3 regions of the Mycobacteroides franklinii genome follow, and region 3 is predicted to be linked to each of the others. Evidence: predicted binding sites of a transcription regulator. Region 3 holds the regulator's gene; each other region holds the start of a gene.
The links. Region 3 encodes LexA, which represses DNA repair genes until DNA is damaged. Its sites were predicted from a motif close to CGAACANNTGTTCG; they were not measured.

Region 1: a site for LexA is predicted at 1,125-1,138, ahead of BKG76_RS16830 (error-prone DNA polymerase). Genes of this name have one in related genera too.
Region 2: a site for LexA is predicted at 3,761-3,774, ahead of cofD (2-phospho-L-lactate transferase). Genes of this name have one in related genera too.

What each region holds. Positions count from the first base shown of each region.
Region 1 covers NZ_MLIK01000019.1:1,887,821-1,894,807, reverse strand. Annotated here, with positions in the region: gene BKG76_RS16830 (error-prone DNA polymerase) at 1-1,111, opposite strand, end outside; gene BKG76_RS16825 (alcohol dehydrogenase catalytic domain-containing protein) at 1,282-2,307, shown strand; gene BKG76_RS16820 (TetR family transcriptional regulator) at 2,409-2,981, shown strand; gene BKG76_RS16815 (nucleotidyltransferase domain-containing protein) at 2,978-3,733, shown strand; gene BKG76_RS16810 (hypothetical protein) at 3,816-4,310, opposite strand; gene BKG76_RS16805 (PH domain-containing protein) at 4,310-4,825, opposite strand; gene BKG76_RS16800 (hypothetical protein) at 4,834-5,292, opposite strand; gene BKG76_RS16795 (SDR family oxidoreductase) at 5,423-6,987, shown strand, end outside.
Region 2 covers NZ_MLIK01000019.1:2,033,872-2,040,858, forward strand. Annotated here, with positions in the region: gene manB (mannose-1-phosphate guanylyltransferase) at 1-209, shown strand, start outside; gene BKG76_RS17345 (hypothetical protein) at 213-668, shown strand; gene BKG76_RS17350 (NUDIX hydrolase) at 665-1,228, opposite strand; gene BKG76_RS17355 (coenzyme F420-0:L-glutamate ligase) at 1,237-2,613, opposite strand; gene cofD (2-phospho-L-lactate transferase) at 2,610-3,578, opposite strand; gene BKG76_RS17365 (WhiB family transcriptional regulator) at 3,968-4,222, shown strand; gene BKG76_RS17370 (metallopeptidase family protein) at 4,246-4,746, opposite strand; gene BKG76_RS17375 (DUF3499 domain-containing protein) at 4,877-5,287, shown strand; gene BKG76_RS17380 (phosphomannomutase/phosphoglucomutase) at 5,495-6,895, shown strand; gene BKG76_RS17385 (TobH protein) at 6,895-6,987, shown strand, end outside.
Region 3 covers NZ_MLIK01000027.1:2,474-9,460, forward strand. Annotated here, with positions in the region: gene BKG76_RS23070 (alpha/beta fold hydrolase) at 1-11, shown strand, start outside; gene BKG76_RS23075 (PhzF family phenazine biosynthesis protein) at 96-779, shown strand; gene nrdR (transcriptional regulator NrdR) at 804-1,268, opposite strand; gene BKG76_RS23085 (LysM peptidoglycan-binding domain-containing protein) at 1,399-1,902, opposite strand; gene lexA (transcriptional repressor LexA) at 2,132-2,806, shown strand; gene BKG76_RS23095 (GNAT family N-acetyltransferase) at 2,803-3,348, opposite strand; gene BKG76_RS23100 (acyl-CoA dehydrogenase family protein) at 3,355-4,509, opposite strand; gene BKG76_RS23105 (molybdopterin-dependent oxidoreductase) at 4,620-6,923, shown strand; gene hflX (GTPase HflX) at 6,920-6,987, opposite strand, start outside.

The sequences.
Region 1 (6,987 bases), on a different contig from region 3:
CCTTCTCCGCGCCCGCCCGGGGACCGTATCGGAGCCGGGCACCTTCGAGAGCCAGATGCCGCAACCAGCTGTCCTCGGTGTGCCCGGCCGGGACATCGAACGGCGGCAACTGTGGAGCGATGAGCCGTAGATCGAAGGCGCACGCCTCCCCTAGCTCGGCGGCCGCCGTCACCACCTCCGGACAGTGCGAAAACAGCCGTGCCATCTCATCCCCGGAACGCAGATGCGCCCCGCCCACCGGATCCAGCCAGCCCGCCGCGTCATCGAGGCTCTTACGTGCCCGTACCGCAGCCATCGCCATGGCCAGGCGCCCGCTCTGCGGTGTGGCGAAATGCGCTGCCGTGGTGGCGATGACACCTACCCCGAAGGCCGAGGCTAGCGCGGCGAGCTCCGCGTTGCGTTCATCCTCATCCGGGTGGCCGTGTCTGCTGAGCTCGACACTGACGCGATCGGCGCCGAATCGGGCGACCAGATCGGCCAGCGCCTTGCCCGCCGCAGCGGGGCCGCCACCGGAAAGTGCTCGTCGCACATGGCCCTTGCGGCACCCGGTCAGAATGTGCCAGTGCCCTCCGGCCGCCTCCGTGAGCGCATCAAGGTCATAGCGCGGCTTACCCTTTCGGTCTTTGGGCATTCCGCCCGATAAGTGCGCGGCCGCCATCTGTCGCGACAACCTTCGATACCCCTCCTGGCCGCGAGCCAGCACCAGTAGATGTACCGAGTCCTCCGTATTGCCCTGCCCCCCAAGAGATAGTTCCGCACCGAACACGGTGGACAGGCCGAGCTCCTTGGCGGCTTCCGCGAAGCGGACGACCCCGTAGAAACCGTCGTGATCGGTAATGGCCAGTGCCTTGAGATCCAGACGCGCAGCCTCTTGCGCCATCTCCTCCGGCAGGCTGGCGCCGTCGAGAAAGCTGAACGCCGAATGCGCGTGCAGCTCCGCGTAAGGCACCGCCGACCGCCCGCGCTCCCGCGTGGGCGGCTCGTAGGGCGGGCGCTTGCGGCTCCACGCCGGACCATCCCCACCGTCACCCGGCGGGGCGTGACTATTGAGGCGCCCGTCAAGCACCCGCTCCATTTCCGCCCAGGTCGGCGGACCCTGCGACCAGCCCACCCGATCAGTATATCGAACATTTGTTCGGATATGCCCGGCTGGATATCTCCGACATGCCGCTTTCAGCTAAGTAACTATCTAGTTATTGATATTTGAGAATACGTTCGCTAGCCTTCAGGACAACGGGGCAGACAACCCTGCGGAACGTACTCAGCCAAGGAGAGATCGTTATGAAAGCCATTGTCATGACAGGCGCCAACCAACCCTGGCAGGTACAGGAGGTGCCCACCCCCACCGCAGAACCCGGCCAGATTCTGGTCAAGGTCCATGCCTCCGGCATGTGCTACACCGATGCCTGGGCAACCCAGGGCTTCGGCGGCGACATCTACCCACAAACCCCCGGCCACGAAATCGTCGGCGAAGTTGTCGAGGTCGGCGCCGGCGTGCACACCCGCCAGCTAGGAGACAGAGTGGGCGCCACGTGGGTGCAATCTGCCTGCGGGCGCTGCGCCTACTGTCGGGAAAACCGCCCCTTGACCGGCCAAACCGCCATGAACTGCGCGAACCCACGAACCTCAGGGTTCTCCGCGCAGGGCGGTCATGCCGAATACGTCGCACTCGCGGCCGAGGGCACCGTGCTCTTGCCGGACGGGCTCCCCTACGAGCTGGCCGCACCCATGATGTGCGCCGGATACACCACCTGGAGCAGCTTCCGGGACGCCGCACCGCAGCCGCATGAACGGGTGGCGGTGGTAGGTATCGGCGGTCTTGGGCACGTCGCAGTCCAACTTTCCAAGGCCAGCGGATTCGAGACCATCGCGATCACGCACTCCCCCGATAAACGAGACCTGGCCCTGCAGCTCGGGGCAGATCATGTCGTCGCAAACGGAAAAGAGCTGTTCGAACTGGGTGGCGCCGACATCCTGATGGTCACCACAAACGCGTTCTCCGCCGCCCAGGAGGCCATGACCGGACTGCGACCGGACGGTCGCGTAGCTCTCAGCGGCCTGGACTTCAACCACCCATTCTCGATCTCGTCCGAAGGTGTGCCCTTTCACATGATGCGACAGAAGGTGATCGGTTCGACGCACGGTGGCCTTCAGCGACTTGCCGAAGTGCTCGATTACGCCGCAAAGGGGCGAGTGAAGCCCATCGTGCAGACCTACTCCTTGGATCAGGCCACCGAGGCATACGACCGTCTCGTATCCGGGCAGGTGCGTTTCCGCGGAGTCTTCACTCCATTTGCAACCGGCTAGCCTGCATCCCGCAACGCGCAGGTCGGGGTCAGCGGACTCACCGTCATCCCGACCTGCGCCGCTGACCAATCATGCGGCCGCTTGGCTCTAGGCTCAGAGCTATGCCGCCCGACGCCTCAGCCACCAAGAAGCGTCTGCTCGATGCCGCATATGCCGAGTTCGCCGAGCATGGGCTCGCCGGTGCGCGCGTCGACCGGATCGGCGCCGCCGCCGAGGCCAACAAACGGCTGCTCTACGTGTACTTCACCAATAAGGAAACGCTGTTCGATACCGTCGTCGCGCATTCCATCCAGCGCATGTCCGATGCGGTCCCGTTCACCCCGGACGATCTGCCCGGCTACGCGGGCGCCCTGTTCGATCACCTCATCGAGCATCCCGAGCACCTGAGACTTGCCACGTGGGCACAGCTGGAACGGCCGGTAGCCGGCCCGGCAGAAACCGCGGCCTACGCGGCGAAAGTCCAATCCATCGCCGAGACATGGTTACCCACAGGCGATATGGAGCCCGCCGATATTTTGGCGCTCACGCTCGGGCTGACCACCGCGTGGCTCGGCGCATCGCCGGCCCTGCGCGGCCTCGCCACGTCTGAGCCCTTCTCCCCCGAACGCCTGGCCGTTCACCGCGGCGCACTCATCGCAACAGTCGAGGCCCTCTTAGGCGTCGCGGCGCGATGAGCACATCGGACGCCACGTTCCTCGATTCCATCGCCGACGAACTGGCAGCACTTCCCACGGTCGAAGCGGTGACACTGGGCGGTTCTCGAGCACAGGGAACCCATCGACCGGACAGCGATTGGGATCTGGCGATCTACTACCGCGGCGGCTTCGACCCCGAGGACCTGCGCCAGATCGGGTGGGAAGGGGAGGTCTCCGAAATCGGCGCGTGGGGCGGCGGGGTGTTCAACGGCGGTGCGTGGCTTCATATCGATGACCGCGACGTCGACGTGCACTATCGCGATCTGGCGCACGCCAAGGAACAGCTGATACGCGCGGAGCGGGGCGAATTCCACATCGAGCCGCTGATGTTCCACCTCGCGGGGATCCCCAGCTACCTGGTGGTGGGCGAGCTTGCCCTCAACAAGGTCTTGCACGGCATCCTGCCGTGCCCGGATTACCCTGCCGCGCTTCGTGAATCGGCACCCGATGTGTGGTCGGCACGCGCCGCGCTGAACCTGCTCTACGCGAAGAAGAATCACGCACCGCACGGACGGGTAACTCAGTGTGCCGGGCTGTTAGCGGTCGCGGCGCTGGAGTATGCCCACGCGTCACTGGCCGCACGCGGCGAATGGGTGACCAACGAGAAGGCCCTGCTTGATCGCGCCGGAATGTCCGATGTACACACGATTCTCGGCGGGCTGACAGCTGACCCTGTCGCGCTCGCTCGGGCATGCACAGAGATTCGCGCGCTCGGCGCAGGTGTCCACTAACCCGGCGATCTAGGCCGGAACGGGTCTCCGCAATCCAAAGATGTTGCGATACAAAAGAAAAGCTTGTCGCAGAACATCTCGATCAACCGCTCAAGCGGTCAGGGGCCGACCCTCCCGACGAATTAGGTGAGGACGAGAATCGCCTCATCCATATCTCCCGCAGAGCGGATACGGTCAGTACGCCGATTGCCACACCTAGCGGGCTTAGCACCGGCATGGTCAGCGGCGGGCGCAGTACCAAAACCACTAGAGCCAGCGAAGCGCACGAAATCATCACCGTCGCGACCCCGATCCAACGCCGTACCATGACCACCTCGGCCAGGGCGGTAGCGATCACGACAATGCCCGCAAGCTGAGCAAGAATCATCGGCCCGTCCAGTCCCGCAGGTAAATACTCGGCGTAGCGCGGCGATGTCGACGATCCCAGCCCATGCCCGAAGAGTTCAAGATCTTCGACACTCATGAATCGCCAACCGCTACCGAACGGCCGCACCGCCGTCAGCATGCCGACTACGTAAATCCACCAGGCGCCGGTACCTACCGCTCGGATCATGTAGAAAGTCTTGCTTCTGCCCATCAATAGACCGAAACCTCGTCGACTCTGATGAAAAGCCACTCGACCACCTGCCGCGCGACGCCGACCTCGAGCCCTACAAACCGTAGCTCACCTTGATCCGCCCGAACCCGTATCATGGCCAGTCCGAAAACACGTGAAAGCGGGTCTTGCCGCAGTTCCACCGTTCGCACCAGCGCCAGCGGAATCACCCAAAATGACCTATGCCACAACGTCTTCGACGTGACATACACCAGAGTGCCATCAAGCACGCCCCACCGATACGTCCGGTAACGCTGTAGCGGCCGAAGCACCACCCACACCACCGCGCATGACATACACAGCAACCCCAGTGCGCCGAAGACGTGCTGCTGTGGGGTTGCGGCATCGGAGGGTAACGCGGTCACCGCCCACACCGCGGCGATCATGGCAACCAGAGGGATGCACGCCAGTGCGTATTGGATGGCCCAGAGCACCGGTGCCGATCTGCTGGCCCTGCGTTCGACCAGCGCACTGGGCGTCACCCGCTCTGCTGACACCACATCCATCACCGTTCATCCCCCACCGTCGGAGCGAACCGATGCATCCACACCTGCCGTATCGCGACGGCCACAAGCACGAAAGACAGCACCGCGGCCGGCGACCAGATGATCGTATGGTCGAGCTCGCCGAACGCGTAGGCGATCAGGCCCAACGAGGCGAACGGAATGACCACCGACACCCCCGCGGTCCATCGCCGAACGACGACCAACTCGACGATGGCCGCAACCACCACCACACCGAACGCAACCCAGGCCACCGCGCCCGCCAACTGCACGGTGGGATCAAACGGCACGTAATCGGCATACCGGCGCGGCGCGGCGTCGGTAAGCGGCGTGTACGCGGTCCACCCGTAATCCCAGCCCTGCAGGCTCAATCCCCGGTTCACCAGGACGGCAACCACGAATACCCACCAGGCAATGTTGCCCGTGACGCGAGCAGCACTGACTACCTGGATGCGCGACATTCCTGGAGTATCCCTTACGGCTAACTCGGCGACGACGAACGTGTCACACATCGTTGACGAAATACCCCAAAACGGCAACGATGACTCCAGGCGGGCCGATAAGCGGCCTAACAGTCTCAGGGGTAAGCACGTGAAATACATCGTCACCGGCGGCACCGGATTCATCGGACGACGGATCGTGACCCGAATCCTCGAGACCCAACCGGGCGCCGACGTCGCCGTCCTGGTGCGGCGCGAATCCCTGTCACGCTTCGAAAAGATCGCCGAACAATGGGATGACCGCGTACAGCCGCTGGTCGGTGACCTCACTCAGCCCGATCTCGGCCTGCCCACCGAAGGCGATCCGATCACCGCCGACCACATCGTGCACTGTGCCGCGATCTACGACATCACCGTCGACGACGCGGCACAGCGCGCCGCGAACGTCGAGGGCACCCGATCGGTCATCGCACTTGCCAAGCGCGCCGACGCCACCCTGCACCACATCTCCTCCATCGCGGTCGCGGGAAGCTACGAAGGCGAATTCACCGAAGAAGACTTCGACGTCAACCAGGACCTGCCGACGCCCTACCACCAGACCAAGTTCGAGGCCGAACTGCTGGTGCGCTCGGAACCCGGTCTGCGCTACCGGATTTACCGACCCGCCGTCGTCGTCGGCGATTCCAGAACAGGCGAGATGGACAAGATCGATGGTCCGTATTACTTCTTCGGAGTCTTCGCGAAGCTGGCCAAGTTACCCAACTTCACTCCGATGCTGCTGCCCAAGGCCGGGCGTTCCAACATTGTTCCGGTCGATTACGTCGTCGACGCCACCGTCGAGCTGATGCATCAGGAGGGGCGCGACGGGCAGGCCTTCCACCTGACCAACCCCGAAGTGACGTACCTGCGCGACATCTACTCCGGCATCGCAGCCGCCGCTGGCCTGCCGCCGATGCGCGGCTCACTTCCGCACGCCGTGGCCACTCCGTTCCTACGGGCCCGCGGCACGCTCAAGGTCTGGCGCAACATGGTGGTCACTCAGCTGGGCATCCCGCCCGAGATCATCGACATCACCGAGATCATGCCCACCTTCGTTTCCGAATCGACACAAGAAGCGTTGCGTCCCAGCGGAATTAAAGTACCGTCGTTCGGCAGCTACGCCGGCAGGCTGTATCAGTACTGGCGCAGGAACCTGGACCCCGAGCGGTACCGTCGCGATGACCCCGCCGGACCACTGGTCGGCCGGCACGTCATCATCACCGGCGCATCCAGTGGCATCGGACGTGCCGCGGCCATCGCGGTCGCCAAGCGTGGCGGCACGGTCTTCGTGGTGGCGCGCGACGGGGAGGCACTCGATCAACTGGTCACGGAGATTCGCGAGGACGGCGGCAAGGCCCACGCGTTCCCCTGCGACCTCACCGATTACGCCGCCGTCGACGACACCGTCAAGAGCATCCTCGGCCAGTTCGGTCATGTGGACTATCTGGTCAACAATGCCGGCCGCTCGATTCGCCGCTCGGTGGTGAACACCGTCGACCGATTCCATGACTACGAACGGGTCATGGCGATCAATTATTTCGGCGCCGTCCGGCTGGTGTTGGCCCTTCTCCCCCATTGGCGGGAAAGGAAATTCGGCCATGTCGTCAATGTGTCGACGGCCGGTGTCCAGACCCGGAACCCCAAGTACGCGTCCTACATTCCGACCAAGGCGGCGCT
Region 2 (6,987 bases), on a different contig from region 3:
TCGACGGTGCGCGCATCGAAGCGGGTGCGGTGGTGGAACGCTCCATCATCGGATTCGGCGCCCGGATCGGGCCGCGCGCGTTGGTGCGCGACGGGGTGATCGGCGACGGCGCCGACATCGGCGCACGATGCGAGCTGCTTCGCGGTGCCCGGGTGTGGCCCGGAGTCACCATTCCGGATGGCGGCATCAGGTACTCATCGGACGTGTAGACCATGCGCGGTGTGCGACTGTTGGCGTGCGGGGCAACCGCTCTCGCGCTGATCGGCTGCTCGGGCAAGGTTGATCACGAGCAGCAGGTGCGGGATCTGCAACGTGCTCGGGACAACCTCAAGAAGGTCGAGCTCACCATTCCCGACTCCTACAGTCTGGTCTCGATGACGTACTTCCCCGAGCCGTTCGTGGGTCAAGGCTGGCGCTCCGGAGCCTTCGAGTCGCCGACCTCGCCGCCGGCACCAATACTCCTGCGCGGTAATCCAATCCGAACCGAACCCGTAGCCTGCGACCGCATACCGCAACGGACCGACCCTGACTGGTTGAAGGCCGGATTCAACTGTGACATGCCCAACGGCCGCTATGGCGTCGCCGACAGCATGTACGGCATCAGCGTGTTCACCGGCGAGCTGCCCTCCGGTAAGTCACGCATCTATCTGCGCGTCGAGGGGCACTAGCGCAGGCGGGTACGTGCCCGCTGGGCCAACACCGCCACTGAGTGATCTTCCTCGGGGATGTGCTCGATGGGCCACCAGCGCAGGTCGAGTGATTCCTCGCTGACGGAGATCTGTGCGCCTTCCGGTGCGCGCGCCAAGAACTGCAGATCGAGATGGCGGGTTGGTACACCGAGTGAGCAAGTGATCGGATGTACATGTATCCCAAGTAGATTCGGCTCCAGGATGAGGTTGGCTATCCCGGACTCCTCGGTCGCCTCTCGCAGGGCGGCGTCCCAGATGGTGGAGTCCTCTTCCTCGCAGTGGCCACCGAGCTGTAGCCACTTGCCCACCCGGGGGTGCAGGGTCAGTAACGCCTGCGATCCGTCGTGGTTGACCACCAGTGCCGAGGCGGTGATATGACCGGCGGCGCTGCGGCGACGGCAGGCATCGGGGTTGGCGTCGAGAAATGCCAGCACCGAGTGCCGCAGACTGTCTTGCTCGGCGTCGGGGGCCTCCCATGAGGAGAGCAGTTCGACGGTGGAAGCTCGTAGACCCGAGACCGCCTGATGTTCTTCGCTCATCTGGCTCATCACAGCTCCACCAACATCTGGCCCGGCGGCAGGGGAGTGCGCGGGTCCAGTCCTTCCTCCGGGTAACCGTAGGGATAGCCAATGGCGATGGCGCCCATGGGTTCCCATGACGCATCCAATTTCAGCTGGCGGCGCACGACGTCCCCCGCGAAAATGGTGGATCCGATCCAGCAGCTCCCCACTTCTCGTGCGGCGAGTGCGACCAACAGTGCCTGCACGGCCGCGCCGACCGCAACGGTGAACATGGTGCGCTCCGCGGCGGTTCGCCGCTCGTCCGGATAGTCGTGGGCGCCGTCTGGCACCAGGAATGGGATCACCATTTCCGGTGCGTCATAGAGGATTTGGCCGCGCGCCACCCGCTTCTCGACGGACTCCGGGCTGCGCCCGTCGGCGGCGAGGTCGGTCGCCCAGGCCTGCTTCAAGGCGTCCAACAGTGCACGGCGCATCGTGAGATCGCGCACCCATACGAATCGGACCGGATGGGTGTGATGCGGGGCGGGGGCCGTCAGGGCCTCGCCGATCGCTTCGCGTAGTAGATCGGGATCGACTGCGGTGTCGGCGAATTGCCGGATGGAGCGGCGCACGAGTACCGCCTCGCGGCGTCCCTGCGCCAGGGCCTCGTTGGTGCCCAGCCAGAACAGGTCGTCCGGCCCCGAGCGCAGCAGATCCTGGGCGGCGCTGCCGTCATCGGGCAAGGTCAGGCCACGCACCACTGCGACCGGTACATCGGTGAGCTTGCCCTTGACCAGGTCGGCGGCGGCCGAGATCTCGTCGGCGATGGCGACTTCGGTAACCTGAAGTTCGTTGCCGTGCTTATCTTTTGCACCGGCATAGCCGTAGAGGACGGGTATGCCCGCGGAGCCGATGGCCGCATCGGTCTGGCCGTTGCGCCAGGCCCGACCCATGGTGTCGGTGATGACCACCGCGACATTCACGCCCAGCCGTCGCGAGAGCGCTGCCCGGATCGCCGCCGCACTGGCGTCGGGGTCGGTGGGAAGCAGAACCAGTTCGGCGGTGTCGACGTTTGATGCGTCGATGCCCGCGGCGGCCTGCACGATGCCGATGGTGTTCTCGGTGATCAGCGTCTTGCCCTTGCGGGCCAGCACGCGTACCGACTCCGAATCGATCAGCTTGCGCCGCAGGGCGTCCCGTGCCTCGGGGTCGGCGGGTGCGGCGACGATCCGGCCCTCGGCCTTGGAAACGATCTTGCTAGTGATGACGATCACATCGCCGTCGCGCATCCACGATGCCGCCTCCGCTACGGCTGCGGCCACGTCGTCGCCCGGGCGGAATTCGGGTAGTCCCGTTACGGGTAGGATTTCGACGGGAGCCGCCGAACCATGTTCCGGTGCAGGAGAATCCGCAGGTGGGGTCATAAAGTAACTCCGGCCAGGTCTAGTCCCGCACGTACCATCGCGGCCGTTGCGTCGGGGTCGGTCATGAGCAGCGGAACCGACCGTACCTGAACTCCCGCAATGTGAGCGGCGTCACCCTCGTCGACAAGCCAGCCGTCGAGGATGCCGGTCTGTGAGCGGGCGCCGAAGTGTTCTCCCACACCTTGGGAGCTGACCTCGACACCGATCACGCGCAAACATTCGTCGGCCATTCCGCGTAGCGGCTTGCCCGACACGATCGGCGAGTACCCGATGACCGGAGCGGAGGTCGTGCGGAGCGCCCCGCGAACTCCGCCGACCGCCAGGATGGCCCCGACGCTCACCACCGGATTGGACGGCGCCAGCAAGACCACATCGGCCTCGCCGATGGCCTCGGCAACTCCCGGGCCGGACTTTGCTTCGTCGGCGCCGACAAAGGCGAAGCTGTGCGTCGGAACCTGCGCGCGGTGCTGCACCCACCACTGCTGGAAATGGATGGCGCGCTGCTCGCCGTCGGCCGGGTCGGTGATCACCACGTGGGTCTCGCAGCGGTCGTCGCTGGCGGGTAACAGCCGGACTCCGGGCTGCCATCGATTGCATAACGCTTCGGTGACCGCCGATAGCGGATAACCGGCTCGCAGCATTTGGCTGCGTATGAGGTGAGTGGCCAGGTCCCTGTCGCCGAGTGAGAACCAGTCGGGCTGGGCGCCGTAGGCGGCCAGTTCCTCCATGGCATTCCACGTCTCGTCGCGGTGCCCCCAGCCGCGATCCGGATCGACTCCGCCGCCCAGGGTGTACATGCAGGTGTCCAGGTCAGGACAGATCCTGACACCGTGCATCCAGGCGTCGTCGCCAATGTTCACGATGGCGTTAATTTGATGCTTGCTGGAATCTGATCCGAGCAAGCGCTGGACGCCGAGCAGGAAGCGCGCTCCGCCGACGCCGCCGACGAGGACGGTGACTTTCACGTTGACCGAGACTAGTGCGCCGGCAATGGCGCGACACGCCACGAGGGCGCCACGCCGTTTTTGTCGGTCGCAGATGGTATGAATTTTCGTCCTTCGCTTGACCCCGGCAGCGAACACGTGTGTAATCACACCAGTGTCATTCCTCGGGCTGAGTTTGTAAGTCGCAGGCGCAGACCGGGATTCGATCAAGTGTTCGAATGGAATGGCCGGGAAACGAAGATGTGGGCACGAAACCGGGCAATACGGGCTGTATTTGGATGCAAGAGGAACAGTGAGGAGGCGGGACGATGCTGTTCGGGCGCAATGAATTCGGCGTACACGACGAGCTGAGTTCCGGCGTTGGCACGGGTGCGACGGGCTTGCCGCCCGCACGTCCACATCTAACGTTGGTGCAGAACGATTTTGACGCGATTGCTGGTGTCACTGACGATCAGTGGCAGGAAAAGGCGCTGTGCGCACAGACCGATCCCGAGGCCTTCTTCCCTGAAAAGGGTGGGTCGACTCGTGAAGCCAAGCGCATCTGCCAGGGCTGCGAGGTCAAGGACGAGTGCCTTGAGTACGCACTGGCCAATGACGAGCGGTTCGGTATCTGGGGCGGCCTCTCCGAGCGTGAGCGTCGCCGCCTGAAGCGGGGCATCATCTAACTCCGCGTTCGACCAGGGCGGAGTCAGTCGCCCTCGTCGGTGATGGTTGGGTCGATCACCGACGGCTCCACCCCCAGGTGGGTGGCAACCTGCGCGACCAACAGATCGTGCAGCAGATCCGACAAATCTCCAGATTTCTTCGCGCGCAATTCGATCGGCTTGCGGAACAAGACAATTCGCGCCCGGGTGGTGTTGCCCCGGGTGTCGACGCCAGCAGGAATCAGCCTCGCCAGCGGTATCGGTCCGTCCGCGATCACCTCCGGCGGCCACTGCACCGAATCCGGGTCCTTGGGCTGGATGCGCGGAATCTCATCGACCGCGACGTCCAAACCCGCTAGCCGCGACTGCCAGGCCCGCTCAATCGGCTCGTAGGCCTCCAGCACCGCCATATCGAAACGCTCGGCGCGTGAGCGCCAGCCGGGAACGGTCGGCGGCAGCAGGGGCCCGCGGAAATCGCGCCCCCTGCGCGAGCCCTGCGAGCTCGATCCCCCAGAGGTCCCGCCGCGCCGTCCGTCACGTGACATACGAAAGATGGTAACGGTGTGACTCCTGTGATTGACGAATCACAACGAGCCGATCACCGGACGGTCTCGGTCGGTGCACAGCGCGTGTCTGCGGGTCGGAACGTGTTTGCGCACGCTAGCCTCAACGTTTGTGAGAGCCCCCCGTCGCTGCTGTCGACCCGGGTGCCCGAGTACCGCCGTGGCGACGTTGACGTTCGTCTACGCGGATTCGACGGCCGTGGTTGGGCCGCTGGCCACGTCCAGCGAGCCGCATTCGTGGGATCTGTGCGCGCAACACGCGAGCCGGATCACCGCGCCCCGCGGATGGGAGCTGGTCCGCTACAACGGTCCTTTACCGTCCAATCCAGAGGACGACGACCTGGTTGCCCTGGCAGACGCGGTGCGCGAGCCCGCCGGTGTCCGGGTGGCCGCGGCCGGATTCAGCGAGCCGGCGTTCGATGTCAGCAGCCCCGCGCCCAATGCCGCCCCGCGGCCCGTCCATCCGGCTCCGGTGGGGCGGCGCCGTGGACATCTGCGGGTTCTGCCTGATCCTGCCGAGTGAGGCCGGTCCGAACGAGTACTTGTCCCGGAATGAGGCTGGTTCGCGCGAATGCCGATATCGGGTAGCTCTGATTAGGCAGTTTCGGCGCGGCCTGATTACATTCTGTAGCCTCTCGCCGGACGTTCACGTTGGGCACTCGCCGACCACTAGGCTGGCCAGCGATACCTAACGTCCGGCTTTCAACAGATCAATAGGAGTGCTCTCGTCATGGCCCGGTCTGCCGACGCTGTCCACGCTGTCATCAAGGCGTACGACGTTCGTGGCCTACTGGGCGAGCAGATCGACGAGTCCTTCGTCTTCGACGTGGGTTCCTCGTTCGCACGTCTGGTCAAGGCCGAGCGAGACGACCAGTCCAGGCCACTACGGATCGTCGTGGGCCGCGATATGCGTGACTCGTCGCCCTCCCTGGCGCAGGCGTTCACGGACGGCGTCACCGCCCAGGGTGTCGACGTGGTGCAGATTGGCCTGGCATCCACCGACCAGCTGTACTTCGCGTCCGGATTGTTGGACTGCCCGGGCGCGATGTTCACCGCCAGCCACAATCCGGCCGCATACAACGGAATCAAGCTGTGCCGCGCCGGGGCCAAGCCCGTGGGCAAGGACAGCGGCCTGTCCGTCATCAGCGATGAGCTCATCGGCGGAGTGCCCGGTTACGACGGTCCCGCGGGTGCCGTCACCGAGCGCGATGTGCTCGGCGAGTATGGCGAGTTCCTGCGGTCACTGGTTCAGTTGAGCGCGGCGCGCCCGCTTCGGGTGGCGGTGGACGCCGGTAATGGCATGGCCGGGCACACGACACCCGCGGTGTTGGGTTCGATTTCGTCGATCACGGTCGCGCCGTTGTATTTCGAGTTGGACGGCAACTTCCCCAACCACGAGGCCAACCCGCTCGATCCCGAGAACCTCAGGGACCTGCAGGCCTTCGTGGGTGCCGAGAGTGCCGATATCGGTCTTGCCTTCGATGGCGACGCCGACCGTTGTTTCGTGGTCGATGAGCGCGGACGCGCCGTATCACCCTCCGCCGTAACCGCTTTGGTGGCGCGTCGGGAGTTGGAGCGGGAGATCGGCGGCACGGTCATCCATAACTTGATCACCTCGCGCGCCGTCCCGGAGCTCGTCATCGAGCATGGTGGAACCCCGGTGCGATCCCGGGTTGGCCACTCGTTCATCAAGGCGTTGATGGCCGAGACCGGCGCGATCTTCGGCGGTGAGCACTCCGCGCACTATTACTTCCGGGATTTCTGGGGCGCCGACTCCGGCATGCTGGCGGCTCTGCATGTACTGGCGGCTCTCAGCGAGCAAGATCGGCCGCTGTCGGATCTCATGTCGGACTACGAGCGCTACGCGTCCTCCGGCGAGATCAACTTCCGCGTCTCGAATGCCAAGGCCTGTGTCGACGAAGTGCTGAAGTCATTTGGCACCCAGATAGTTTCGATCGATCACCTCGACGGTGTCACCGTCGATATCGGTGCGGGAACCTGGTTCAACCTGCGCACGTCCAACACCGAGCCCCTGCTGCGGCTCAATGTCGAGGCGCGCACCGATGAGGACGTGGCCGCCGTAGTCGCGCGTGTCACCGATTTGGTGGACCACACAGAGGCTGCCACCTGATGAACGCCACCATCGATCTGGACGACGCCGAGGGTCTCTTGGCGGCGGACCGCGATGGGGCGCTGCAGGCAGCGTCGATGGCCGGATCGCAG
Region 3 (6,987 bases):
GCGCCACATAACCTCGAGAGCTGAAGCGCCACCAAAGATTTGCCCTGTTCACGGGTACCGTCGCAGGTAGCGCATGCGGGACGTAGAGTCGAGGAATGAGCGTTGACGTCGCGGTTGTACGCGTATTCACCGACGAGACAGGCAACTTCGGCAATCCCTTGGGGATCGTCAACGGTGCCGACGTAGCGGCGCCGGATCGACAGCAGATCGCTGCCCGGTTAGGTTTCAGCGAAACAGTTTTCGTCGATCTTCCAGCCGAAGGATCCAACACCGCACATCTACGGATCTTCACTCCGGCAGCCGAGCTTCCCTTTGCCGGGCATCCGACAGTGGGGCTCGCATGGTGGCTGCGCGAACGCGGAACACCGGTCAACACCCTGCAGGTACCCGCGGGCGTGCTACCTGTGAGCTACGACGACCGCACGTGGATACAGGCCCGGTCCGATTGGGCCCCAGAGACCGATTTCCACGAAACGGACTCCCCTGCCGATGTGGAGGCCGCCGACCCCGCCGACTATGCGGACGAGCTGTTGCATTGCGTATGGGCGTGGCAGGATCGCGACGCCAGCCTGGTGCGATCACGGGTGTTCGCATCCGACCTGGGGGTCAGCGAGGACGAAGCGACTGGGTCCGTAGCGGCACGGATGACTGATTTGTTGAGCCGCGACCTGATCATCAATCAGGGCAAGGGATCGCAGATTCTCACGCAGTGGAGCCCTGAGGGCTGGGTGACGATCGGTGGCCGCGTCGTCGCCGATCAATCGCTCACATTGGATTAGCGCAACCGACACCGCGCCGGCAGGTCAGGATCCTGTCGGCGCGTCCCGATGCGCTCTCAGCGCGGCGATTTCACGTTCGAAGTCCTCGGCGGAGCTGAACCCTCGATACACCGAGGCGAAACGCAGGTATGCAACCTCGTCCAGGTCGCGCAGCGGGCCGAGTATCGCCAGGCCCACCTCATTGCTAGGGATTTCCGGGGATCCGGCAGCCCGGACGGCGTCCTCAACCTGCTGGGCCAGCAGATTCAGCGCATCGTCGTCGACATCGCGGCCCTGGCAGGCCCGGCGCACACCCTTGATGACCTTGTCGCGACTGAACGGCTCGGTGACGCCACTGCGCTTCACCACGGCCAGCACAGCGGTCTCCACGGTGGTGAAACGACGGCCACACTCCGGGCACGATCGGCGGCGCCGTATCGCCTGGCCCTCGTCCGCCTCACGGGAATCGACAACGCGCGAGTCAGGATGACGGCAGAACGGACAGTGCATTACTGCTCCTTCGCCGGTTCTGAACTCCATGTCGTTGGCCCGGGCGGGCTGACGCACCGCGCAGCGCGCCCAGACCGGTGTCGAGGATACCCGTGCTCCCGCACGCCCGAAGGTCACGTCCGTGCGCCGATCAGCCGACCGGAGAAACCAGCGTCTGACCGGCTTGCACTGTCGCCGAGTCGAGTTCATTGAGTTCACGAATCTTGGAAACCACCGCTGAGCGCGGCGCCTCCGGCGCAACACGCGAGGCCACGTCAGCCAGGGTCTCTCCAGGCGCGACCTGAACGACCGCCACACGATCCGGCACACCCGCTCCACCGACTCCTGCGGCGCTGACCTGGCCGAGCATCAACAGCCACATCGTCGCGACCGCAGCGCCCACCGCGACGACAAGGGTGGCTTTCAGGCTCACGGGGCGGCGACCATGAACTGCGGCCGAGACGCGGATACCGGTACCCCGGTACGCGACCGGCCGCCCGGCGGGCCGGCGGTAAGCGACCGTGCGCACCGGCAGTGCCCGACGCTGAGTCCGCGGATATTCCGCGCTGTACGCCCGTACTTGTGGCGCGCATTCGCGCGTCGTGTTCGCGCGGACGTGAGAACTACGTGGCGTGGCGAGAACGTTTGTGCTCATCTGCAATGCCTTCCTGTCCTGTCGATCGGTTTGCCCGTTCGCTCTTATGTTCGAATGTACTCGATCATGTGTTCGATATCCGAACATGTGATCGATTTGTAGCATTCACCACCGACAAGCGCCTCTGACCAGTGCAGATGCGCCGCTCAGCCGACCTGCCAGGCAGGATGCACGACACGCATCGAACACATGTTTGATAAATGTCGTCGACAGGTCTAGATTCGGGCCCATGAGCGATACACCCAGCAAGGGACCCGCCACCGGTTCACTGACCGAGCGCCAGCGGACCATCCTGGAGGTCATCCGCGCATCGGTGAATGAACGGGGCTACCCCCCGAGCATCCGCGAAATCGGAGACGCCGTCGGGCTCACCTCCACCTCATCGGTCGCCCATCAGCTACGCACCCTCGAACAGAAGGGATTCCTGCGGCGCGATCCCAATCGTCCGCGCGCCGTTGATGTTCGAGGACTCGAGGAAACCCGCGGCGCATCGGTCACCACCGACGTCATCGGCTCGGGCGACCTGCCGGAACCGACATTCGTGCCCGTGCTGGGGCGTATCGCGGCCGGTGGTCCCATCCTGGCCGAGGAGGCCGTCGAGGATGTGTTCCCACTCCCCCGTGAGCTCGTCGGCGAGGGCTCGTTGTTCCTGCTCAAGGTCGTCGGTGAGTCGATGGTCGACGCGGCGATCTGCGATGGCGACTGGGTGGTGGTTCGCCAGCAGAACGTCGCCGACAACGGCGATATCGTGGCGGCGATGATCGACGGCGAAGCGACCGTCAAGACATTCAAGCGGACGGCGGGTCAGGTCTGGCTGATGCCGCACAACCCGCTGTTCGAACCGATTCCCGGTAACGACGCCGCCATCCTCGGCAAGGTTGTCACCGTTATCCGGAAGATCTAGGCCTGTCCGGGCGGTGGCCCGGGCGCGGAATCATCATCCGCATGACCGTCCGAGGGCGGCAGAAATAGCTGGAAATACGCAACGTCCTGCCAGCTGCCCAGCTTGTAGCCAATCCTGCGGTAGAGCGCGACCTGCTCGAATCCCATTGCCAGGTGCAGCTTTTCGCTCGCAGCGTTGGGCACTACGACACCCGCCAGCACCGTGCGGTAACCAAGATCGCGAAGCCGGTCAAGCAATGCCGTGTACAGCTGGCGGCCCGCGCCGCGCTGGCGTCGCGCACCATCGACATACACGCTGACCTCACAGGCCCATCGGTAGGCCGAGCGTGCCTTCCAGGGCGCCGCATAGGCATACCCGAGAATTTCCCCGCCATCCTCGGCGACCAGCCAGGCGTGGCGGTGGGCCGCCGTCTGGATGCGTTCGGCAAGAACGACATCCGACGGCGGCACCTCCTCAAACGAAATAGCCGTATCGGTCACATACGGGGCATAGATCGCCGCACACGCGGCCGCGTCAGCGGCTGTGGCGTCACGAATATGCATAGGCGACTAGAGCGAACGCCCGATGATCTCCTTCATGATCTCGGTGGTTCCGCCATAGATCGTCTGGATACGGGAGTCCATGTACGCCCGGGCCACCGGGTACTCACGCATGAAGCCGTAACCACCGTGCAGCTGCAGGCAGCGGTCGATCAGGTGGACCTGCTTCTCGGTGCTGTACCACTTGGCCATCGCTGCCTGCTCAACACTCAATTCCTTCTTGTTGAGCAGCGTGATGAACTCGTCGACCATGATCCGGATCATCGTGGCATCGGTGGCGAGTTCGGCCAACACAAAGCGGCTGTTCTGGAAGCTCTTGATGGGCTTGCCAAACGCCTTACGTTCGGACGTGTACTGGATGGTCGCCTCAAGCATGGTTTCCATCGCGGCGGCCGCGACGACGGCAATCGACATGCGCTCCTGGGGCAGGTTCTGCATCAGGTAGATGAAGCCCTGGCCCTCGTCACCCAGCAGGTTGGCGGCGGGCACGCGGACATCGGTGAAGGACAGCTCGGCGGTGTCCTGTGCGTCAAGGCCCATCTTGTCGAGCTTGCGGCCGCGCTCAAAGCCCTCCATGCCGCGCTCCACGACGATGAGGCTGAAGCCCAGCGCACCCTTCTCGGGGTCGGTCTGTGCGACCACGATGACCAGATCGGCGTTGATGCCGTTGGTGATGAAGGTCTTGGACCCATTGAGAATGTAATGATCGCCGTCCTTGACGGCGCGGGTCTTGATGCCCTGCAGGTCACTACCGGTGCCCGGCTCGGTCATCGCGATTGCCGAGATCAGCTCGCCGGAACAGAATCCCGGGAACCAGCGGGCCTTCTGCTCGTCGTTGGCCAGATCCCGGAAGTACGGACCCGCGACATCGTTGTGCAAAGTGAAACCGATACCCGACTGACGAGCCTTGGTGATCTCTTCGCCGATGATGGCGTTGTAGCGGAAATCGACAAGGCCGCCGCCGCCGAACTCCTCGGGCATGTCAGTGCCCAAAAAGCCCTGCTTGCCGGCCTCGACCCACAGCGAGCGGTCGACGATCTTGTTCTCGTCCCACTCCTCCCGGTACGGCTCGGCATGCCGTTCCAGGAAGGTCTTGAACGACTCGCGGAACAGTTCGTGCTCGGGTTCGAAAATGGTGCGTTTGAACTTGACGGCGCCGGCCATGATCACCTTCCGGTTTGGGTTTACGTACTCGGCAGAATGTATACCAACCCACTGGTCGGTTGGTACTCGCCTACCTGGTTTCGACGGACAGAAAGCCTAGGCTGATCAGGGTGACCAGGCCGGCACTTTCACATACCCACTGGGGGGCATTCACGCCCGAGGTTCGTGACGGCGAAGTGATCGGCGTCACCCCCTTGGACACAGACACCGACCCTTCCCCGCTGCTGCACAACATCCCCGGCTCGATCCGGCACCGGGCTCGGGTGACGGCGCCGTCGGTCCGCCGCGGCTGGTTACGCGACGGTCCCGGCCCCAGCGCGGCGCGCGGTTCCGACGAGTACGTGGAGGTGTCTTGGGATGAGCTCACCGAACTGCTGGCCGCTGAGCTACGGCGCATCGTCGACACCCACGGCAACGAGGCCATCTACGGCGGATCGTACGGCTGGGCCAGCGCGGGGCGCTTTCACCACGCGCAGAGCCAGGTTCATCGATTCCTGAAACTCCTTGGTGGGTACACCTTTTCCCGTCACTCGTACAGCCTCGGTGCGACCGGCGTCATCATGCCGCACGTGATCGGAACCCATGACGGACTGTTCAAGAGGTCAACGTCCTGGGATGTCATCGTCGAGAACACCGATCTGCTGGTGTCATTCGGCGGAATCGCCCTGAAGAACACGGGCGTCAACCACGGCGGAACCACCGCCCACCCCGCGCGCGATGCCCTCAACCGGTTCCGCGGCCGTGGTGGACGCATCGTCTCGTTCAGTCCACTGCGCGACGATATCGACGGCGAATGCGAATGGCACGCACCAGTTCCCGGAACCGATGTCGCGGTCATGCTCGCGCTGGCACACGTGCTCGCCACCGAGGGCCTGGCGGACTTGACCTTCTTGCGCACCTATTGCACCGGTCACGAACGATTCGAGCGCTACCTACTGGGCACCGACGATGGCGTGCCCAAGAGCCCGGAATGGGCGCAGAACCTCAGCGGTCTGGACGCCGGCGGGCTGCGCAGCTTGGCGCGCCGCATGGCGGCCGGGCGCACCCTGGTGACCGTCAGCTGGTCGCTGCAACGGGTACGCCACGGCGAGCAGGCGCCATGGATGGGACTCACCTTGGCCGCGATGCTCGGTCAGATCGGCATCCCCGGAGGCGGTTTCGGACATGGCTACGGGTCGATGAACGAGCCCGGGCTGGCCCCGGTGAGTTGCCCGCTGCCGACCTTCCCGCAGGGACCCAACCCCGTCGAGACGTTCATCCCGGTGGCGGCCATCAGCGAGCTACTGCTGCGACCCGGCGAGACGTTGGCATACAACGGCCAAACACTGACCTTGCCGGATATCAGATGTGTGTACTGGGCGGGCGGAAATCCCTTCCACCACCACCAGAATCTACCCAGGCTGCGCCGTGCGCTGGCCCGCGTCGACACCGTGGTGGTGCACGATCCGGTGTGGACGGCGATGGCCAAACACGCCGACATCGTGGTGCCGTCCACCACCAGCCTGGAGCGTGACGACTTCTCCGGCAGCCGCAATGATCCGTTGCTGGTGGCGATGAAAGCTGTGGCACCGCCGTATGCCAACTCCCAGGACGATTACACGACGTTCTCGGCGCTGGCCGACCGGCTCGGGTTCGGCGCGCAGTTCACCGAAGGGCGCACCGCCTCCGAGTGGTTGCGCCACATCTACGCCGAATGGGCTGCCGCCCTGAATTTCCCGGTGCCGTCCTTCGACGAATTCTGGGACAGCGGCTCCCTGGAGTTGCCGACCGATCCCGGTTTGACCCTGCTGTCGGACTTCCGCGAGAACCCCGACGCGCACCCACTACATACCCCCAGCGGACGTATCGAGATCTTCTCGGAGACTATCGACGGGTTCGGATACGCCGACTGCGGCGGACACCCCCGCTGGTATGAGCCCACCGAATGGCTCAAGGGAAAACGGGCCGAACACTTTCCGCTGCATCTGATCGCCAACCAGCCGCGTACCCGGCTGCACAGCCAGCTCGACTTCGGCCGCACCAGCCAGGGATCGAAGGTCCAGGGACGCGAACCCTTACGTATCCACCCGGACGACGCCGCCACACGCGGTATCGCCGACGGTGACGTGGTGCGGGTATTCAACGACCGTGGCACTTGTCTGGCCGGGGCGGTTCTCGACGAGGGCCTACGTCCCCGGGTCGTGCAATTGTCCACGGGGGCCTGGTTCGACCCCATCGATCCCGCCGACCCGGATTCGCCCTGCGCGCATGGCAATCCGAATGTGCTGACCGATGACTCGGGAACCTCGTCGTTGGCGCAGGGCTGCACCGGCCAACACGTGCTGGTGCAAATCGAGCGCTTCGAGGGAACGCCGCCGCCGGTGCGGGCACACGTCCCGCCGCGGTTCGTCCCGCGCGACCAAAGCCCTTACTAACGGCCCAGGAGGACAGCCGCCAGCGCGTGCGGCACCCGGCCAACGACCCGTGTGCCATCCGCCA